DNA from 4 places in the Methylocaldum sp. RMAD-M genome. Region 1 is predicted to be linked to each of the others. Evidence: riboswitches for the same ligand, from Rfam matches in the RefSeq annotation. Region 1 holds a riboswitch; each other region holds the start of a gene.

Region 1 (4,829 bases):
AACGAACGCTCCTCGGGAGCCGCGTATCCGCACGCCAGCGCCGGAAGGCGTCGGCATGATCAGGGCCGCTGTAGCGCTCTCGGAAACTCCGAAAACCCGCTCAACTGTCACGAGACCTAAACCGTTCAGTCACATTGATGGCACAAATGGCGTGTACGGTCTGTACTGGGCCGAATGGGCTCAACCCACCTTCACTAAACCAGAACAACAGGAGTGATAGATGCGTCCACGATTGATCATGATTGCCTGTGCGGCAATGACGGCAGTATTTCCCGGTCTCTTCGCCACCGCGTCGGCGTCCGATAATAGCCAAAGCGTGCAGTTGGGGCCTCGGCCGTTTTTCCTGGTTAACGATATGGAAGACGGCGAACTCAAAAACGAGCTTCGGAGATGTGCGAAAGGTCCCTTCAAAAAGACCGATTTCTCGATCGGTCACCGCGGCGCCGCTCTGCAATTTCCCGAACACACCAAGGAATCCTACGAAGCCGCGGCCCGCATGGGCGCCGGCATTCTGGAATGCGACGTGACCTTCACCAAGGATAAGGAATTGGTGTGTCGTCATGCGCAGAACGATCTTCACACGACTACGAATATCCTTGCCATCCCCGAGCTGGCCGCCAAGTGCACGAAGCCGTTCTCGCCGGCCACCTTCGATGCCAGCGGCAATCTCCTCACGCGCGCCACGGCGGAATGCCGCACCAGCGACATCACCCTGGCCGAGTTCAAAACCCTTCGCGGCAAGATGGATGCGTCAAACCCCCGCGCTAGAACCGTGGAGGAATATCTCGGCGGTACGGCGAATTTCCGCACGGACCTCTATGCCGGACCGACCAGCGGCACCCTGCTTACGCACAAGGAAAGCATCGAGCTTTTCAAGAAACTGGGCGTGAAGATGACTCCCGAACTGAAGAGCCCTAGCGTGGCCATGCCTTTCGACGGCTTTTCCCAGGAGGATTTCGCCCAGAAAATGATCGACGAGTATAAGGAAGCGCGCGTTTCCCCGAAAAAGGTCTTCCCTCAGTCTTTCAACATCGACGACGTGCTCTATTGGGTCCGCTACGAACCCGCCTTCGGCAAGCAGGCCGTGTATCTTGACGATGCCGAAACGGTCGCCGATCTGCCCGATGCTGCCACCTTGGCAAGCTATAAGACCATGGGCATCAATATCGTGGCGCCGCCGACGTTTGCTTTGTTGGACCTGGACGCCGGCGGCAACATCGTGCCCTCGGAATACGCCAGGAACGCCAAGGCCGCGGACCTGGATATCATCACCTGGACACTGGAGCGCTCCGGAATTCTCGCCGACGGTAATAATGGGTTCTATTTTCAGACCATCGATTCCGCCATCAAACGCGAGGGCGACGTAATGAAAGTGCTCGACGTGCTGGCGAAGGATGTGGGTATTCGTGGCGTCTTCGCCGACTGGGCCGCGACGGTGACCTATTACGCCAACTGCAAGGGATTGTAAGGGGCGCTGTAAACCCGATCACCGAGCGAGCGGGAGCGAGAAATCGAAGCCTCCGGCGGGGTTTTGTTGCGTGAGGTCCCAAGCCTGCATAGTTCATGAAAGGAGGGTGGGCGGAATCGAAAAGCCCTTAAAATTCAACTGCTGACATTGAATTTTTGAGGAGATTCCGCCGTGATCCATGGTACCGGACAACGTGAACTGTTCGCGCACGTGGCGCGCCGCCGGATCGGCTCATCCCGGACTTCGACGCCGCCGATGATCTCGCGGCTCCCTGGCGCCAAGCAGCACAAACCCACTTTGCCGCCACCGAGGACAAACAACGGGTGTCGGCTAGCTCTTGTTGGAAGCCCTGCGCCGGAGGGGGCTCGCCGGCGCCGAACTGGCTCGCGCGCAGTGTTCGAGCCCGAGGGTGAAGTTCCTCAAGAGTTGTCGCGGACTTTTAGCGACGCTGCGTCATGAGGATGATAATTGCAGCACTGGCCTCGGCCGTTCCGGCTGGCGGTCGGCTCGAGGAACCGGACCGGGATAAGCGCCGGCCCGGTTGTGACGTTCGGCCGCGCCGTCTGCTTCCGCAGTCAGCGAAGCAGATTTGCACCGAATCCTCGCCCATTCACCAAATGGGCTTGCCATGCGAGGCTCACGCAGCCAATTTGCTGGAACGGCGAGAGATGACGCTCATGCCGGCCAAGGCACTAGCGAGCAGCCAGAAGGCCGCTGGAACCGGTACCGCCGTCAGCGTGAGCGATCCATCCGCCTGGTAGAGAATGCTCGTCGATGTAACCGGTATGCCGCCGACGGAAGAGATGGCGGGAGGTGCGGTGGGGTTTCTGACGAACAGGGAGAACAACGACTGGCCGCCGCCGATGGTATCGGGATCGTATACCGCCGAATCATAGAAACTGGTGTTTCCGACGAAGGTAAATTCGCTCGAGGTTACGCCAAGACCGGAAGGAAACTGGGTGCTTACCGTGACGACCCCGGTTCCGCCCGTCACCGATCCCTTAAGAATATTGGTGCCGTCCGTGATGCCCGTGTCACCGGTTACGTCGCGATTGACGGCGCTGTCGAAAAACAGGTCCAGCGAGCCACTCAACACCTGGAAGTTGATGGTCCACAGCCCGTTGCCCAGATTCTGCGCGTTCGTGACTTGTGTTTGGAAAGCCGACTGGGTGGTCAACTCGTAAGAGACGTTCAGTTTGGGGTTGCTCACCGTGGAGGTGCCCAACTGATGGTTGGTGACGTAAGACTGGTACACGCCTGAATAGATGTCTCCCACCGTAATTTGGGAGGGATTGGCGATCGTGTCCGGTACGAGCAATGCCAGACCGCCGTCGCCCGCCGCGAAGTCGTAAGTATCGAAGGGACCGACCGCTTCGCCGGCCGAACCGCCCACGACGGTGTAGTCCGCGGTACCCACCCAGTTCGGCAAGGTTGCCGCACCGGCAGTACTTGAGAATCCGACGCCCGTCAAAGCGAGCGCCGAAATGATCTTACTTGGTTTCATCCGAATTACCTTTTCACTGTGTTGACGTTGAACTCACAGTGATGTCCGTGATTCTGCCCACAGGTGGTGAGCGGTGCCACGGTCCTCCCCATCACTCGGGAGGCGGCCCGGCGATCTCGACAAACGCGAGACCCGTGGCTTTCCGGCCCCGCCTCACGGCGGGTGTGGCTCTTCGGCAAACACGTTCAGCTGGTCCTACAGCTTGACGTGACCGGTAACCGACCTAAGCCTCCTTGCTCATTTTTTCGAAATACCCGGTCAAATTAAGCCGAGACTGTTACACGTCAGTTAATGATTGGTTAAATCTATGTAATCAATTTATGACAAATGACTCGTCGGAGACCGATTAGGTGGATTCTGTCCAGTCTCCCTCTCCATGAGCCAGTGAGCCAGGCTCAAAAAAGTGGACACCATCAATCGCGTAAATCCGGTGATTGGTGGTGGAACGAGATGGCGAAATTACCGAGACAGCCGTTCAAGGCCGAGCTTCGTGCGCAGGTGATGAGATGAGCCAGCGAGGGGAAACCATTCGTGCTGGAAGCGGCGCGGCGGCAGCGGATGGCGATAGACCGAAGGCACTCTGCCGATACGCCAGGTCGAATCGGCGGATCAGGTCCCGCTTGGTCCCCGGCCTTGGTTCGGAGCCTGATCACGTTTCCGCCAGCCGTACCGGCCCACGTCCACACGAAGAGCCGAGCGAATTGGGACGGGTTAGCTTTGGCAACGGCTGGGATCAAAGCCTATCTTCGTAGACTTAGAGCGTTTTCATCTCGCTCGTACGGCAAAACAGGCTTGGCGGACGTCGTTGGCGCCTTCGGCTCGGGTGAATGGATTCAAGCATTCGTAGGTCGGCAATCCTTTGCCGACAAACCCGTCGGCCCAACGGCTATCTTCGTAGACTGAGTGCGCCGATCGTACAACTTTTTCGGCATGCACTCCGCACCACCAGCCCCGAGATCCCGCTGGCGAACAGCCAAAAGGCGGCCGGTACGGGAACCGCGCTGGACTGAATGCTCAAGGACAGACCGGCATTGGCGGCGAGCGGCCCCGAGAGGCTGAAGAACAATCCTTGATTGGGTTCGGACGGATTGCCCAACACGCCCAAATCAATATTTCCGGCGTACAACGCCTGGAAATTGAGCGTCGCCAGAGTCAGTGTCTGATTAGCCGGAAGATTGGGGATGCCGGGGAAGGCCGATCCCGCCAAATCCAGTCCGAGCAGGCCGCTGTCATCGCTGAAGGACGGCGAATACGTGACGCCGGTGAACTGAGCGGCGGTACCGTTCAGCACCGTGTCGAATCCGAACGCCAGCAATTCATCGGAAGCGTCCAACCCATCGAAGGGCTGAGTCAACGTTAAATCGATACTGAAGCTGTCGCCAACCAGCACGGGGGCATTCCCGACCAAATTGAGCGACACCACGGCCGAGTGGGAAGGGGCCACGGGCAATAGCCCCAGAATGGCAATTGCGAGGCGGGCTTTAAAAATCAACATCGTTTATCTCCAGTTAGGGGGAAAAGGCCGCCTCGTTGCAAGGAGGCGGCCGATCGCTGTTTAAAGGCCTGCCTTGACACGATAGGCAGCGTAGTGGCCATACCAGCGCTGGTAGTCGGCATAGGTCACGCAGCCGACGCCGTCGTAGTTAGCCTCCGCCAAGTAGCCGGATTGGCCCGAACACTTGCCCAAGGCGGAGCGGAAGCGGTTCTGGTCCGCTACGTCGACGTCGCCGTCCTTGTCGAGATCGCCCGGCACCAGCACTTCCACCACGACCGGATCGTGGTCCGACGAACGATACGGATCGGCACTGTAGAAGCTGGTGACCTGATCCGGCGTCTTGAAGTCGGTGTTGTAGTCGA
Region 2 (4,829 bases), on a different contig from region 1:
CGGTCCATCCCGACAAAGATCCCTCGGGCGATCCCTGCCAGCCGATTCCTTGCGAATCCGTGTGTATCGCGTCTTTTTATGAGCCCCCTAAGCGGCGGACCCGGCCTTTGCTGAAACAATAAATATGCCACTAAATAATCATTGCTAATCAAACAGATAAATCGCATGCAAACGCCACCGACGTGGCAAATCACGCAGTCTCATGGGTGATTCCACACAAAAGTTCCCCGCTTAGAGCGCGGAAAGGAAGGCGTGTACATACGTCGAGGTCTTGTTTCAGGCGGGAACGGCCATGACGTTCTTGCGGCGCTGTCCCAGCGTGACCAAACTCGCGAGGGCGCTGCCGAACAGCCAAACCGCCGCGGGGACCGGAACCGGTGCGGTGCTGATATTCAAGCTGTACTCCGCGATGTTCTGACTCCAGTTCCCCACGCCGGCGCCGCCCAGGTAGATGGAATAAACCTGACCGGCCAGGGCCAGAAAGGTCAAACCGTCTACACCGTCGACGGTGCCATCGTGAGTCAAGTAGCTCAGTCCTACGGTGCCGAACGGGTTATCGGCTTCGTAAGGTTTCGCGGGTGTGCATCCGGGGCAGTTCCAGGAGCCGTGATGAGAGTAACTGCCAGTACCGGAGTCCATGCCGGTGAAGACGGTGATGCCAAAGTTCTGAATGTCGTAGCCGGTTCCCGTAACCACCACGGGATTCAGTGTTACCCACATAGTTTCTTCGGCCTTGATCAAGCCAATATCGGTCTGATGTCTCCAGCCGGTCGGCCCGTTGGCTGTCGGAACTCCGCTGCCATTGACGCCTGCGTCCTGCCAGGCCCCGGCGCCGGTATCGATTTCCGCGGCGAAGCCGTAACGCGTTACTGCATCTGCTTTCGAGATTTCGAGCGTGTTGCCCGCCGAGTGAAGCTCGGCCGCCCAGTTCAGATGAGACGTACCGGCATAGCCGAAAGGCAGCGTGGTGGCACTGGCGGTTCCGACCCAACCCGGCGATACCGTCGGATAGGTCGGATTGCCTATACCCCCATAGTTCCAGCCGTCGGTGGCGGACAGCTCAGTGGTGGTGAAGGTGTTGTACATCGTATGCGCCTGGGCGCCGGAAACGGCGCCTACGGACAAGACGGTACCGGCGAGGGCCATGGCCACCGCTTTGGTCAGTTTGTTTTTGTTGTTGGACATAGGAAATTACCTCGTGCTGTTCTATGGAGTTGGTCTTTGTTTTCACATAGGCAGCGATGTCCGCAGCGCTCCCGTCAAAAGCGGAAGGCGCTCCGATCTCCCCATCACCGAGGGAGGCGGCCCGGCCGTCTTGGGATCAAACTCACAAGACCCGTGGCTTTCCGAACCCGCCTCGCGGCGGGAGTGGCAGGTGCAAAAGGGACTCCGCCCTGCTACGGTCTACGCTCCCCTTCCCCGGCAATGGTTTTCGGGTTTTCCGTAGCACAAAGCGCGTTCGAACCGGAATTCGGTCGAACCGGCCGATACCCCAAGAGCAATAAGCGCGCCTGAGGTAAACCGTTGATATAGCATTTTCCGAATCGGTGTAAGGGATTCGGATATGTAGGTCGGCAATCCCTTGCCGACGTATCGGCTCGGCGAAGGGCTTTGTCGGCAAGGGATTGCCGACCTACGTTCTTCCCTCCTGGAACGAATCCGTACACCGGGATGGAAAACGCTCTATAACGCTATTTCCATGACGGAAACGACGGAAGCTGCTGGATATCCCGCATTTTTATTACGGGTATTCCAGCATGTGGCGACCCAAATCATCCGGAGGGTCAGTCAGCCAGCTCTTTCACTACACCGTTTCAAAGCGGCGATCGGCTGAGGCCGAGGCGATGAAACGGCCGGATATCGCCGACACCGGCGCATGCCACATGGTGCGCCCAGCCTCGAAGGCAAGCTCGACCGCCTTGTCCCGCATCATGCGGCGACGGCCTTGTGTCTGTGCCGCCCGACGAATCCCATCCCGGCCAAAGCACTGCCGAACAGCCAAATGGCGGCCGGTATCGGAACCGGAGAAGACGTGATGTTCAAGACGTAAAGATCCTTGTTTTGATTCCAATTGGCTCCGCCGCTACCGCCCAGATAAATGGAATAAATCTGACCGGCCTCCGCCAGGAAGGTCAGACCGTTGACCCCGTCGACGGTTGAATCGTGGGTCAAATAAGTTACGCCGGTGGTGCCGAACGGATCGCTCGCGGTGAAATCTAAGCCTTGAATCGGGCTATTCCATGCCTGATGGTTCTCATAGCCGGTACCGGTGTCCATACCGGTAAATACCGTAATCCCGAAGTTGGCAATTTCCGAATTGACGGCGGAGAGATTCAGCGTGACATAAGCATCGCTGTGCGACATCAACAACCCGATATCGGTGGTGTGCGACCAGCCCTGAGGGGTTGCTCCCGCGTCGAGCCAGGCGCCTCTAGCTGTATCGATATCCGCTGCAACGCCATATCTCGCTTGCGCATCTGCCCTGGAAATTTCCAGCGAATCACCCGCGTTATGGAGTTCGGCCGCCCAGTTCAACGCCGAAGAACCGGTGTAACCGAACGGCAGCGTCGTCGGGCTAGCGGTTCCGACCCAACCCGGCGATACCGTCGGATAGGTCGGATTGTTTATACCGCCATAGACCCAGCCGTCGGTTCCCCCATCGGTAGCGGGCGTTCCGGCGTTGTAGGTGTTGTACATCGTGTGTGCCGATGCCTCGGCAACAACCCCTAAAGAAAGGGCCGAGCCGGCAACCGCCATTGCGATCGCCCTGGCCAATCTGGTTTGTTTCATATGAATCCCTGCAAGTTGGAAGTTGAGATACCACGCCGTTAACCCGCATTGCTCATACCCCTTCGCTTCAGCCGTTCGCGCCGCAAAACGGTGTAATTCCAAATCCCTTCCAATCCGGAATTGATTTTCGAAGGGTGGCCGTAACCTACCCTACGCAACGTTCATTCGCATGCCGAATGGAGTAAGAAGTGCAAGCTAAGCGCAACCGATACTTAACAAGTGTCGTGCCAGTGTCCAAATCGAGGCACTACGGTGCTTCCAAGGCTTTACAAATAGGCCGGAATCCGGGAAATGAGGTATATGCCCCAGCATTCAGCGGCATATCGCGCATGAGGAGGAAGTCGGGCGAGGGGGGAGCCGATTGCAATGATGCGGCCTCGTTACGTCGGGAATCCTTTCCCGACGTAACGGGTTGACAGCCAAGCGAAGTCGGCAAAGGATTGCCGACCCACGAATAATTCCATTCGGCATGCGAATGAACATTCATCGTAGGATGGGTAGAGCGAAGCGAAACCCATCGATGGTGGGATAGCCCCTCGGCTCAGCGTAACCCACCGACCCTTCGACTTGGCTCAGGACAGGTCCGAGGCCGCTCGGTGGGTTACGGCCTTGCGGCCTCACCCACCCTACGAAAATCAATTCCGGATTGAACGCGATTTGGAATAAGCTGCCGATTCCGCCAGAGAGCCGCCCACGTTGCCCTCGACGTCGATCCAGAGATGCGGCAAGCCCATGGCGTCCAGCCAGGCCGGACCGTTTTCCTCCTTGAGCATGGCGATGGTCGAAGCGCTGCCGGCGACCACGCAGAAGTCCCCCACCACGCTGACGGCGGCGAGATGGCGTACCGGCCAGCCGCTTTTGGGATTCAGCACATGACCGTATCGGATACCGTCCACGACGATGCAGCGTTCGTAGTCCCCGCTGCTCGCGACCGCGCCTTCGCGCAACGCCAGGGTCTTGATCATCGAGCCTTTTTGGCGCGGGTGAGAAATTCCGACTCGCCACGGACTACCATCCGCCCGCGAGCCGATCAACTTGATGTCGCCGCCCAGATTGATCACGCCGTGTCGAACGCCCGCGTCCCGGCACAGCGCCGCGGCCCTGTCGACGGCATACTCCTTGACGATGCCACCGAAATCGAGCTCCATGCCGGCTACCGGAAATTCGAGCACCGGCGGTTCCCACCTCAGCTTGTGCCAGCCGACCTGCTCGAGCAGACCGCGCACTTGCGCGTCGTCCGGCAGTTTGCCTTGTTCGAAGCGCCAGGCACGCCGCAAAATGCCGGAGGTGATGTCGAAAAGCCCGTCGCTCTGTTCGTAACAGGTCGCCGCATAATTCAGCAAACCCGCCGTTTCGTCATCCACCGCAACCTGGCCACCCTCGGCGGCGACCCTGTTGATGGCGGACAGCAGGCTGTCGTTGCGATAGCGCGAATAGCGCGCCTCCAGGCGGCGCACATCGGCAATGGCCAGCTCCGAAATCCGTCTTGCCTCTGCACGAGTCTCGGCAAAAAGCTGGATTTCGCATGGCGTACCCATTGCCTTGAAGGCGAAACGGAAATACTCGAGACCGTAAGAATTCAAGACTGTTCTAAAGGTAATTCGTCGTCCGTCGAGCGCCGGGAACGGCGGGCGCCTTATCCCGGCCTGCCCGGCACAATATAGGATGGGCCAAGCGAAGCGGGCCCATCTCGGTCGGGAACGATGGGCACGGCCTATCGGCCGTTGCCCATCCTACAATTAGCTATGGCCCGCTCCCACCGGCCGGAAACCACCCCGGCCCGTCAAAACGTATAGGCCGGGAACTAAACGCGCCTGGGGATACTCGTCACCGACTTTTGGACTCTTCTTGATGACTTGGATGCCCCAAACGGTTTTGCCAAAAAATTGCGATGCAATCGCCTGGACATTCATCCGATCCGCGACAGGTACGCCACTCAGAAGCACGCGAAGATCAAGGCGTGGGTTGCCGCGCACCCACGATGGAAGATGCATTTCATCCCAACGACGCCAGTTGGCTCAACCCAGTCGAGCGCTTCT
Region 3 (4,829 bases), on a different contig from region 1:
GCGACATACGAAGCCCGAAAATATCGGCCAATGTCTCGCATTTGTTTACTTATTAAATGCTTATGAATATGGCCCAAATAATGCCTGAAGCCGAAGCGTGCCGAACAAGGGTTACACAAGAAAATCGTTAGGGACGATAAACACAATCGAGGCACCACGGATAACAAGCCAATGCCGTGCGCTATTGGGGGCTCTGGCGATCGTCAGGCTACGTGACCATAACCACTACCGTAAGCCGTGTAGTCATGAAGAAAAAGAATCGAATCTTCTATTCGCCACTGATTTCAACCGAAACCTCGATGCCCCCGCCGATCATTCCGCCAAAAGCGGTTCGACCTGAGAGCAGCGAAAGGTAGCAACGCGAAGCCAAGGTTCGACGGCAGTCATCCCGCGCAGGCGGGATTGTCAATCGAACCTTAAACGGCAAAACCTAGCGGAATAACTCCCTGCCTCAGGATTCCGGTCGATTTCATTCCACAAAAGACCGCTCTGTAGCAGCAGGCTTCCCGACGCGGCCTGATTCGTGACGCCCTGAAAAGGGACACCGGGACTGACTTCCTGAGAATTAGAGGAGGAGATTTCGAGAAACCGCTCGCATCTGCTTTCCATTACTAAGAGGAGCTAAAAAAATGAAGAAGCACTTGGTCTTGAGTCCGTTATACCTGTCTCTGGCCTTCTCGGGGGTAAGCCATACGGCCGTCGCCGAACGAAAATTGCCTGAAGACTTATTTCAGGACGTTTGGAACGCCATACCGGACACCTATCTGCCTCCTCAAGCCAAAAAAGGCAGACATCGTTCGGTCCGGCCTAATTTCGACAGACTCAAAGCAGATGCCATAAATCTGAATATTTTCAATGACACGCTTCTGGTCGCCGAGAAAGACCGTATCGTCGACAATGTTCAGGGGCATTCCGCCTGGGTTGGTCATCTGCAGGGCGAACCCGACAGCGAAGTCATTCTGGCTGTGATCGGAAAAGCCATGTCCGGAACCATCAAGCGGGGGAATGGTGAAATCTACGAGATCCTTGCCAACGATGATGATACTCATACCGTCCGGCAGGTGGACCCGAGAAAGATTCTGCCTCACAAACACCCGATTCCCGATGTTGAAATGGACCCAGATCTAGCCAACGCGCCGGCCAGTTCGGAAGCCGAGACGGCCGCCAATGAGCCGCCGATAGCCGCAGCCACGATCACCGATACGATCGTGGACCTGATGGTCGTCTATACGCCGAAGGCACGCGCCAATGCCGGCGGCACCTCGGGCATTCAAGCCAAGATCGTGAAAGCCGTCGAGGCCGCCAATCAAGCCTATATCAACAGCAAAGTTCATATGAAGCTCAACCTGGTGCGCATGGCTGAGGTCAACTACACGGAAAGCGGCGATATGGCCCGCACGCTTAATGATCTTCGCGGCACAACGGACGGCAAGATGGACGTCGTACATTCCTGGCGCAATCAATACGGTGCTGATCAAGTGACCCTGGTTTCCGCCGACGCAAATTACTGCGGTATCGCCTATCAAATGACGCGGCTGAGTAGCTCCTTTGCACCTTATGCGTTCGCTGTCGTGCATGACGACTCAAGAGCGTACTGTCTCGCCGCGCAAACTCTGGCGCACGAACTGGGCCATAACCAGGGCAACGCGCATGACCGCGCCAACTCCAGCTATGCCGGCATTTATTCCTACTCTTATGGGCATCGTCTGTGCCAAAGCGGCGGTTTCCGGACGGTTATGTCTTACCCCTGCACCGGGGCAACGCGCATTTCGAATTTCGCCAATCCTAGCGTTTACTACAACGGCAAACCCACAGGAATCGATCCGAACATAAATCCCTCAAAGGCCGCGGCGACCGCCTGGTCGATGGAGAAAGCCCGAGCCACGGTTGCCGCGTGGCGTGCCAGTAAAGTGGCCGCTTCCGCTCCGGCGACTCCAAGCAGGCTGGCAGCTTTCTCTCAATCCGACGATGGAATCAATCTTCGCTGGATGGATAACTCGGATAACGAGGAGGGATTCAAAGTGGAGCGCTCCCGCGATGGAGTCAACTGGGAAGAGGTAGCGTTACTCGGCTCCGACATCACCAGTTTCTCAGACACAGGACTCAACCCGAACAGCGAGTACTCGTATCGCGTATCGGCCTATAACGGCATAGCCGAGTCCAGCCCCAGTGAAGTCGTGACAACGGCAACAGCGTCGGTTGTCAATGGCGTTACGGGAAGGACCGACAACGACGCCGATAATGAGCGTCGGCGATATCGCTTTGGTCGCCGCATTTGATCGAATGTCGAATATCGTAGCGTTACGCTTTATCTGATCTTGATCGAGTAGCACCGGCTGGAATCTGCCACTGAGGCAAAAATTCGTTATCTAAGTACATTCAGGGAAGTCTTGCGGCATAGGCAACCTGCAGGACAACCCCGCCAATCTGTCGAGATTCCGCAAATATTTGCGGAATGTACTTAGGGCATTTTCATACCTACTGTACGGGCACTCGCGAGTAGGTCGGGAATCCCTTCCAATCGCAAACGGTCGCTTTGGTCGCGACCCTTCCAATCGCAAACGGCGTCTTCGGGAAGGGCGTGGCCGGCGCTCCCGGCCAGGCCGTTTGCGATTGGAAGGGTCATCCCAGCGCTCCTGGGATGACCGTTTGCGATTGGAGCGCCGAAGCCCCCCTTCCCGACACCATGTCCCGGTCGAGCGTCTTCGTCGGAAGGGTCGCGACCAAAGCGACCGTTTGCGATTGGGAAGGGATTGCCGACCTACGAATGCTTGAATCCATCCACCCGAGCCGAAGGCGCCAACGACTTCGGCCAAGCCTGTTTTGCCGTACGAGCGAGATAAAAACGCTCTAAGCCCGAACTATCATACGTATCCATCAAAGGGTGCCCGTATGACAGTTCGGGTGAATCGAGTCAGGACTGCAAACCGCTCCGCTCTTAGCCATTCCAAGACGATCTTCCTAGTGTCGCCAGCCGGAATAATCGGACAAATCGCCGCTGGATAACGCGTTTTTCTCGTTTTTTCCTGGAAATGGCCAGTGACACATGCCGCATGGCTGTTGCCAAATGGAGACATGTTTTGCCCGGCCACTCCATGGAACCGGTCATTTTCTGACTCAAGTCCTGCTCTGCATACAAGAGATTCAAGGATTCGCCAGACCGATCACCAACGAACATCGGATTGGCATACGGCGTGCTAAACCGCCATGGCACCGGATAACGTTTGACGTGTCAGCCACTCCGGTGTCGTAGCAACGCTACAAACTCAAAAGAAGCTGCGATTCGCTTAACCTGTGCCAAGGGGGGTACGGGCAGCAATGCATCGTTTATCCGAAGGTGAGGAGCCACCCGGCGAACGATTACGGCCACTGATAAAAAACAACAATCAATGCCTACATGAAACAATCTACAACACTTTTTTGCCGACTCAATCACACAAATTCCCTAGATTTAGACCAATCTTATTTCTACAGAAAAATCGAGCCGCTGACCTAATGCCGCTTGATCTGAAAAAGGCAAAACCATCGAAAGGTGGTGGCGCAAAGTTACCGGTCTACGGGAGCCAGGCTCCTATGACAGCGGGATTGCCAGCTCAAGCCAAAGGTTGCTTTGGTTTGTCTCATCCCCGCGGGTTCCCAGAGACCATCGCCGTCAACTCGACTCTTAGGGGACCACAACGTGAGCAACAAGACTCAGCATTCTAAGTTCACCGCTGCGCGCCGCAAAAATATCCTCGGACTGGCTGGCGTATTTGCAGCCTTAACGTCTATTGTGGGTGTCGTCCATGCGGCGCCGCCGCAGCGCTTATTCAGCGACACGAATCTGACCCTGCCCACGCAGGCCAAGGCGCAGATCAAAGCCATCAAGGGCCGCAGCCGGGGCGTAGCCATCGACTTCAACGCGGTGAAGGCCGATACGCTCACCCTCGAACTGCTCAACGACACCACGGTTACCGCCATCCGCGATCGTATCGAAGACATCGACGGCCGTTTGTCCTGGGTCGGTCATATCGAAGGGCAAGAAGGCAGCAGCGAGGTGATCCTCGCCGTTCGGGGGCAGGCGATGTTCGGAACCGTCGTGATGGACGACGGCAGAATGTTCGAGATCGCCTACGCCGGCAATAAAACGCATGCCGTCCGCCAGATCGATCCCAACAAGACCGCTCCGCATTCGGAACCCCTCGCGCCGGATATTAATGCCGCCGGTGAATTGGCCGGTACAACGACATCCTCGACTAGCCCGTCCACCGCAGCCGCCAGCACCGGCCAAGTCATCGATCTGCTGGTGGTCTACACGCCTCAGGCCCGCGTGAATGCTGGCGGCGTCTCGGGCATAGAAGCCAAGATTATTAACGCCGTTACCAAGGCCAATCAGGCCTACCTGAACAGTCAGGTGGACATGCAGTTGAACTTGGTAAAAATGGCCGAAGTCAGCTATACCGAGACGGGCAACATGTCGACCAGCTTGTCGGATGTCACCGGCACCAGCGATGGCAAAATGGATGAGGTACACTCCTTACGCAACCAGTACGGCGCCGATCAGGTGGCGCTTATAACCGCTGAAAGCAACTACTGCGGCATCGCCTACGTGATGAATAGCCTGGGTTCCTGGTTCGCTCCGTATGCGTTCGCCGTCGTGCATGACGATTCCAAATACAACTGCCTCGGCAACGATACCCTGGCGCATGAATTGGGCCACAATCAGGGCAACATGCACGACCCGGACAATTCCGCCTACGCCGGCGTGTACCCCTACTCTTATGGTTACCGGATCTGCGGCGTGTTCCACGATGTCATGTCCTACAGTTGCAGTTCGCCACGAATCTCGC
Region 4 (4,829 bases), on a different contig from region 1:
AACAGCAGACTGAGCAGCAGGACCAGCAGGATTTTCAGGCTCATCGTCTTCATCGAATCGCTCCCGTCTTTTCGTGGTGCATGCGCGCCAACAGATCGTTCCAGTGGCGTATGTCGGACGCTTCACCCAGTTTGCCATGCTGCCCGCGCTGCTTGGCCGACCACAACCCCTCCGCATTGAAGCTCATGGTCGGCGCTAGATCGGTCCGCGCGGCGGCCGGCCGGATATCGCCGATCAGATTGTCCAAAATCAGCGGTTCGGATTCCGGGGCGGGATAGTAGGCCAGGACCATGTGCGGCTCCATGCGGCTCAGCTGTGGCCGCCAGACCCGGACATAAGTGACCCGCAATCGGTCGGGAGCCACTCCTGCCGCTCGAAGGGTGAAATATTTGGCCAGGGCGAAATCCTCGCAGTCGCCGCCGTTGGCGGCCAGGAGTTCCACCGGAGTCGCCCAGTAGTCGCGGCGCGCCCATTGGTCAGGGTCGGAGATATTGGGCAGCCGGTTGAAGAAATCGTTGACTCGCGCCAGCTTCTCGTGCTCGCCGGCACCGCCCAGATGCAGAACCAGGTCGCGCCACGCCGACAGACGTTCCACCGCCGCCGATCCATAGCGCTGGCCGACCAGTTCCAAGGTTCGTACATTGGGGAGCAGGTCCATTTCGACGCCCGCCACGGCAAGGACCGCAAAAGCGGCGCTCCATATCAATAAGCGTTTCAAGAGCTAAGGGGGTTGTTTTGGAGGAAGCGTATCTTGCCCCATCTCGGCGAAATTTCGCCACCTCATATCCCGGTGGTCGATCGTTTTTCACCGAAGTATAGCGGCGCAGATTGGGAAACCGCCCGTACCTCTAAGTGCCTATCTCAGTAGGCCGTTCGCCCTGAGCCGAGGCGAAGGGTTTTTGAAACCTACTGGGAAGGCTCTAAATGTAGGCCGAAACGAGCGGCCGTAGGTCGGCAATCCCTTGCCGACGAAGGCGTCCGGATGCAGGCCCGGCTAAGCGTCAGCGCTTGATGGCAAACGGTCGCTGCTATACAGGTCAGCGGACCGCCATTCCGGTATGGATTTTCGCTGGCTCCCAAGCTTCCGCCTGGGAGCTATACCCGAGCAGCTCGAGCTTCTCGAAACATCATTCGAATCGAGAAGCGGGAGCTTCTCAACGTCGGTTCCCAAACGGGAGTTTGGGAACCAGCCTAACGACGGAGGCATGTCGGATCAATCGGTTGCGGGCCGGTTGGCACCGAACCGCGGAGTAGGTCGGGAATCCCTTCCAATCGCAAACGGTGTCTCCAATCGCAAACGATCGGTTCGGGAGCACCGAACCGATCCTTCCAGGAACGCCGGAGCCACCCTTCCAATCGCAAACGGGCCTTTAATCGGCCCCTTCCAATCGCAAACGGTCGCGTTAATCGCGACCCTTCCCGACGGGATTTGTCGGCAAAGGATTGCCGACCTACCACCCGATACACCGGGCAAGGCTTCGGAAGAAGTCACATCCAGCGGTGCCCTTCCTCAATTCCCCCGCCTTCATGTTGCGAATCCGTAAAGTCGTTCAGCGAAAAAGCTACAGCCGGGGCAGCTTGCAATCATCTGCGACTTAAGGTTTTGAAAAAAAACACAGCACGCAAATGTAATCCAAAACAAAGACTTAGTTGATGCGCGGGAGCCGTGCGTTGAGTTTTTTCAAAAAATTTCATCGGTGTCACACAAACTTAACTTGGTTGTAAAAAAGCGACATTAAAGTCTGTCTCGCCTTCAAAGGGACGGAAGAAAACCGCAGTGCGGTTCAAGTTGCGGCCGGGGAGCAGGAGCCCGGTCTAGGAGGGTTGCTAGGACAAAGCCACACTCGTCGCGAGGCGGGGCCGGAAAGCCACGGGTCTTGATTGCAAGATAGCCGGGTTGCCACACCAACGTTGATGGCAGCCCGGCTTTTTTGTTTTCGGTGCCAGGAAAAAGGCACAAAAAAAGCCGGTCGCCGAAAAGCGACCGGCTGAAAACAGCCCTGCAGATTGACCTTGGGGAGATGTCTGCAAGGTATTTTCAACCGCAATTCTAGACGAGGAATGGTAATGAATAAATTGAAAACTTTGGTGGCCGGCATCGCGCTGGCGTTTTCGGCCGGCGTAGCGAACGCTGCCATCGATGATGGTAAGCCCGGCAACCAAATCAACGACGCGGGCGACATTCAGGGCGAACTGTTCCTGAACGTGTGGAACCAGGCGGCAGGCGAAACCTTCACCTTTGATACGGGCTGGTCCTACGAAGCGTTCGCGGCCAACCCGACCAGCTTCACGGCTAACTTCGGCGCGGATGCGAAATGGGCTAATTTTGCCGCCACCGGCAACCCACTGGTGTTCAGCTTGGGCGCGAAATCCGATCAGCAGTTTGGTACGGGCGGCGCCAATGGCCGTAATTACTTCATCTTGTCGGTCGATACAATCAATCCGGACTTTGGTACAGATTCCACCTCTCAGGCAGTTCGTGGTCAGATGGATCTCCGTATTCAGGATATCAATCAGACTGATCTCGATGTAAATCTCAACAACTCCACTTTTAGTGTCACGGGTCAGCCAGGAGATTATCCCAACTTCTGGGGCAGCAACGTGGGCGGTGCGAATGGTTCGATCGATACGGATACCGAGGTTGGCCAGTGGCTCGCTATGTACGAGGTGTGGTCGACGGGCGGTGGCCGTGGACAAGTGACCACCGTCAATAATCGCGTGCTGGGCTATGCCTTCCTCGATAAAGACTTGGGCACGCTGTCCTTCGCGAGCGAGCCGCCGTCCGCCGTTCCGGTGCCACCGGCCCTCTGGCTGATGGGTTCGGCCATGACGGCGCTGGTGGGCTTTTCCCGCCGCCGGACCGCCTAAGTTGTCCTGAAATACCGGGTTCCTCGGCGTGCGGCGCTGCGGCGCCGCCTTCGGGGGCAGCCCGGTTCCTCCGATAAAACGCAAACTTCTCGATTTTTGGAGATCGATATGAAACTTCGCCACATTTCTCTGGCCGTTGCTGCCTCTTTAGGCGCCGCTGCCAATGTATACGCTTACAATCCGACTGCCGCCCACACGGTGACGGTGTACATGTCCGGCGCCTCCGCAGTGGACAACCAGATCGCCGCCCTGCTGGATACACAGGTCTGCGAGGCGAACAAGGATTATCTCAACTTCTCCGGCGGCAAGCCGAACGGCAATTACTGGGGCATCTCGTGCCAGACCAACACCCTGGGCACCAAGAAGATCGCCAGCCTGCCCGCCAACGCGAGCGTGCTGTTCATCAAGCGCGCGGCCGGCGGTTCCGCCCAGGGCGTGAGCCCGTTGCTGGCCAACCAGGCCATCGCTCATCTGAATGTGAATTCATGCACTGGCAGTTCTCCCAACTGGAATTGCGCCAGCCAGACCAACATCCTGTCGGATGCCGGCATCTCCGACGTGAATCCCGAAATGTTCCGCGGCAAGAACACGCCGGCGGGCTTCGCGCCGGTAAACCCGGCGGACGTGGCGGCCAAGCTGATCGTGCGTCCGGTGGCGGCCCAGGTGTTCGGCATACCGGCCACCAAGCTGCTGCGCGATGCTTTGCAGGATGCGGAAATCAAGCTGGGCAAGCTGCCCAATACCTGCGCCCCCGGTAACGAAACCGAAGCCTGCATGCCCAGCCTGAGCAAGGCGCAGGTATCGTCTATCCTGGCTGGCCGCGTCGGCTTCTGGAATGATGTGTACGTAGACGACAACGGTACCCAAACATCCTTGGTGGATTTCGTCAACGCGGCCTATCGCCCGACCGACACCACGGTGCACATCTGCCGCCGCGTGGACGGTTCCGGCACCCAGGCTCAGGCCAACGCGAACTTCCTGCATCACCCCTGTGTCAGCAGCTCTTCGTTGCCGGCGGAAACCGATGATGTTCTCAACGGCCCCCGTGCATTCCTGAACAGCGGTTCCACCGATGTGGAAAAGTGCCTCTCGGATCTGAACGACGGTACCAACACCGCTACCCTGCCGGTAGTGAACACCGACGGCCGCACCGCGTGGGCGGTCGGCGTGCAGGGTACGGAAAAGAACCCGACCAACGCCAGGAACTACCGTTTCATCAAGATCGACGGCGCGGCGCCGACCCTCGAGAACGTCTGGAACGGCAAGTACTTCGACTGGGCCGAGCTGACCGTTCAGTATCCGAAGACCGGCCTGAGCGCCAACAAGATCGCCGTGATCGAGTACATCGCCGCACAGGCGGCCAACCCGTCGGCGGTGGCAGCGCTGAACACCACCACCTCCAACCACACCTGGGGTCAGGCAGGTTATATGGCGCTGAGCACCAACGGCCATACGATGGACAATGTGTTCAATACCGCCAATCCGGTTCTGGGTTATACCCATGCTCCGGCGGGCGCATCGCTGGACAACTGCCGCACTCCGCAGTTCAACCCGGACATCGCTCCGAACAGCGGCTTCACGCTGGGTCTGCCGTTCTAAGGATGGATGGTCTGGCGAACGGCTGACGTTCGCTCATGAAGGAAAGGGGCGCCTTCCGGCGCCCCGCACCAAGCCGGCCGGGCCGCGAGGACCGGCTGGCTTCGGCTTTGAATGGATCGGAAGGCGGAGGCCTTCCCGGTTGCCGGACTCCGGTATTTCTGTGGCGTCGAGGGGAGACGGTGTCGCGGTGTGTCGGAGAGCGGCAAGCGAGAAGGTGTGCCGTTTGTGTATGAACTTTCACGCGTTCCTTTGCCAGCCTGAGGGCGTCGAAACGACCCGCCCCGTAGGCTGGGTCGAGGAACGAAACCCAGCGTCTTCGCTAGAGCGTTTTTTACCGCGGTTTAGCGGTAAGGATCGGGCAA

What was found. Region 1 has a riboswitch for cyclic di-GMP ahead of pepA (flocculation-associated PEP-CTERM protein PepA). Riboswitches for the same ligand answer to the same signal wherever they lie in the genome.
Region 2: another riboswitch for cyclic di-GMP. It lies ahead of JOD69_RS20345 (VPLPA-CTERM sorting domain-containing protein); the one in region 1 lies ahead of pepA (flocculation-associated PEP-CTERM protein PepA).
Region 3: another riboswitch for cyclic di-GMP. It lies ahead of JOD69_RS19460 (reprolysin-like metallopeptidase); the one in region 1 lies ahead of pepA (flocculation-associated PEP-CTERM protein PepA).
Region 4: another riboswitch for cyclic di-GMP. It lies ahead of JOD69_RS22795 (hypothetical protein); the one in region 1 lies ahead of pepA (flocculation-associated PEP-CTERM protein PepA).

What each region holds. Positions count from the first base shown of each region.
Region 1 covers NZ_JAFIBZ010000033.1:40,352-45,180, forward strand. The annotation lists gene JOD69_RS21190 (glycerophosphodiester phosphodiesterase family protein) at 221-1,468, shown strand; gene pepA (flocculation-associated PEP-CTERM protein PepA) at 2,106-2,972, opposite strand; cyclic di-GMP riboswitch class I at 3,071-3,151, opposite strand; gene JOD69_RS21200 (hypothetical protein) at 3,859-4,467, opposite strand; gene JOD69_RS21205 (ExeM/NucH family extracellular endonuclease) at 4,528-4,829, opposite strand, start outside.
Region 2 covers NZ_JAFIBZ010000029.1:54,220-59,048, forward strand. The annotation lists gene JOD69_RS20345 (VPLPA-CTERM sorting domain-containing protein) at 277-1,185, opposite strand; cyclic di-GMP riboswitch class I at 1,298-1,383, opposite strand; gene JOD69_RS25150 (hypothetical protein) at 1,805-1,933, opposite strand; gene JOD69_RS20350 (VPLPA-CTERM sorting domain-containing protein) at 1,930-2,790, opposite strand; gene JOD69_RS20355 (FAD:protein FMN transferase) at 3,426-4,373, opposite strand; partial or broken gene JOD69_RS24905 (IS630 family transposase) at 4,692-4,829, shown strand, end outside.
Region 3 covers NZ_JAFIBZ010000026.1:66,769-71,597, forward strand. The annotation lists gene JOD69_RS19455 (M12 family metallo-peptidase) at 630-2,279, shown strand; cyclic di-GMP riboswitch class I at 3,506-3,593, shown strand; gene JOD69_RS19460 (reprolysin-like metallopeptidase) at 3,680-4,829, shown strand, end outside.
Region 4 covers NZ_JAFIBZ010000042.1:9,505-14,333, forward strand. The annotation lists gene JOD69_RS22785 (EAL domain-containing protein) at 1-53, opposite strand, end outside; gene JOD69_RS22790 (transglutaminase-like cysteine peptidase) at 50-718, opposite strand; cyclic di-GMP riboswitch class I at 1,828-1,905, shown strand; gene JOD69_RS22795 (hypothetical protein) at 2,068-2,868, shown strand; gene JOD69_RS22800 (hypothetical protein) at 2,977-4,467, shown strand.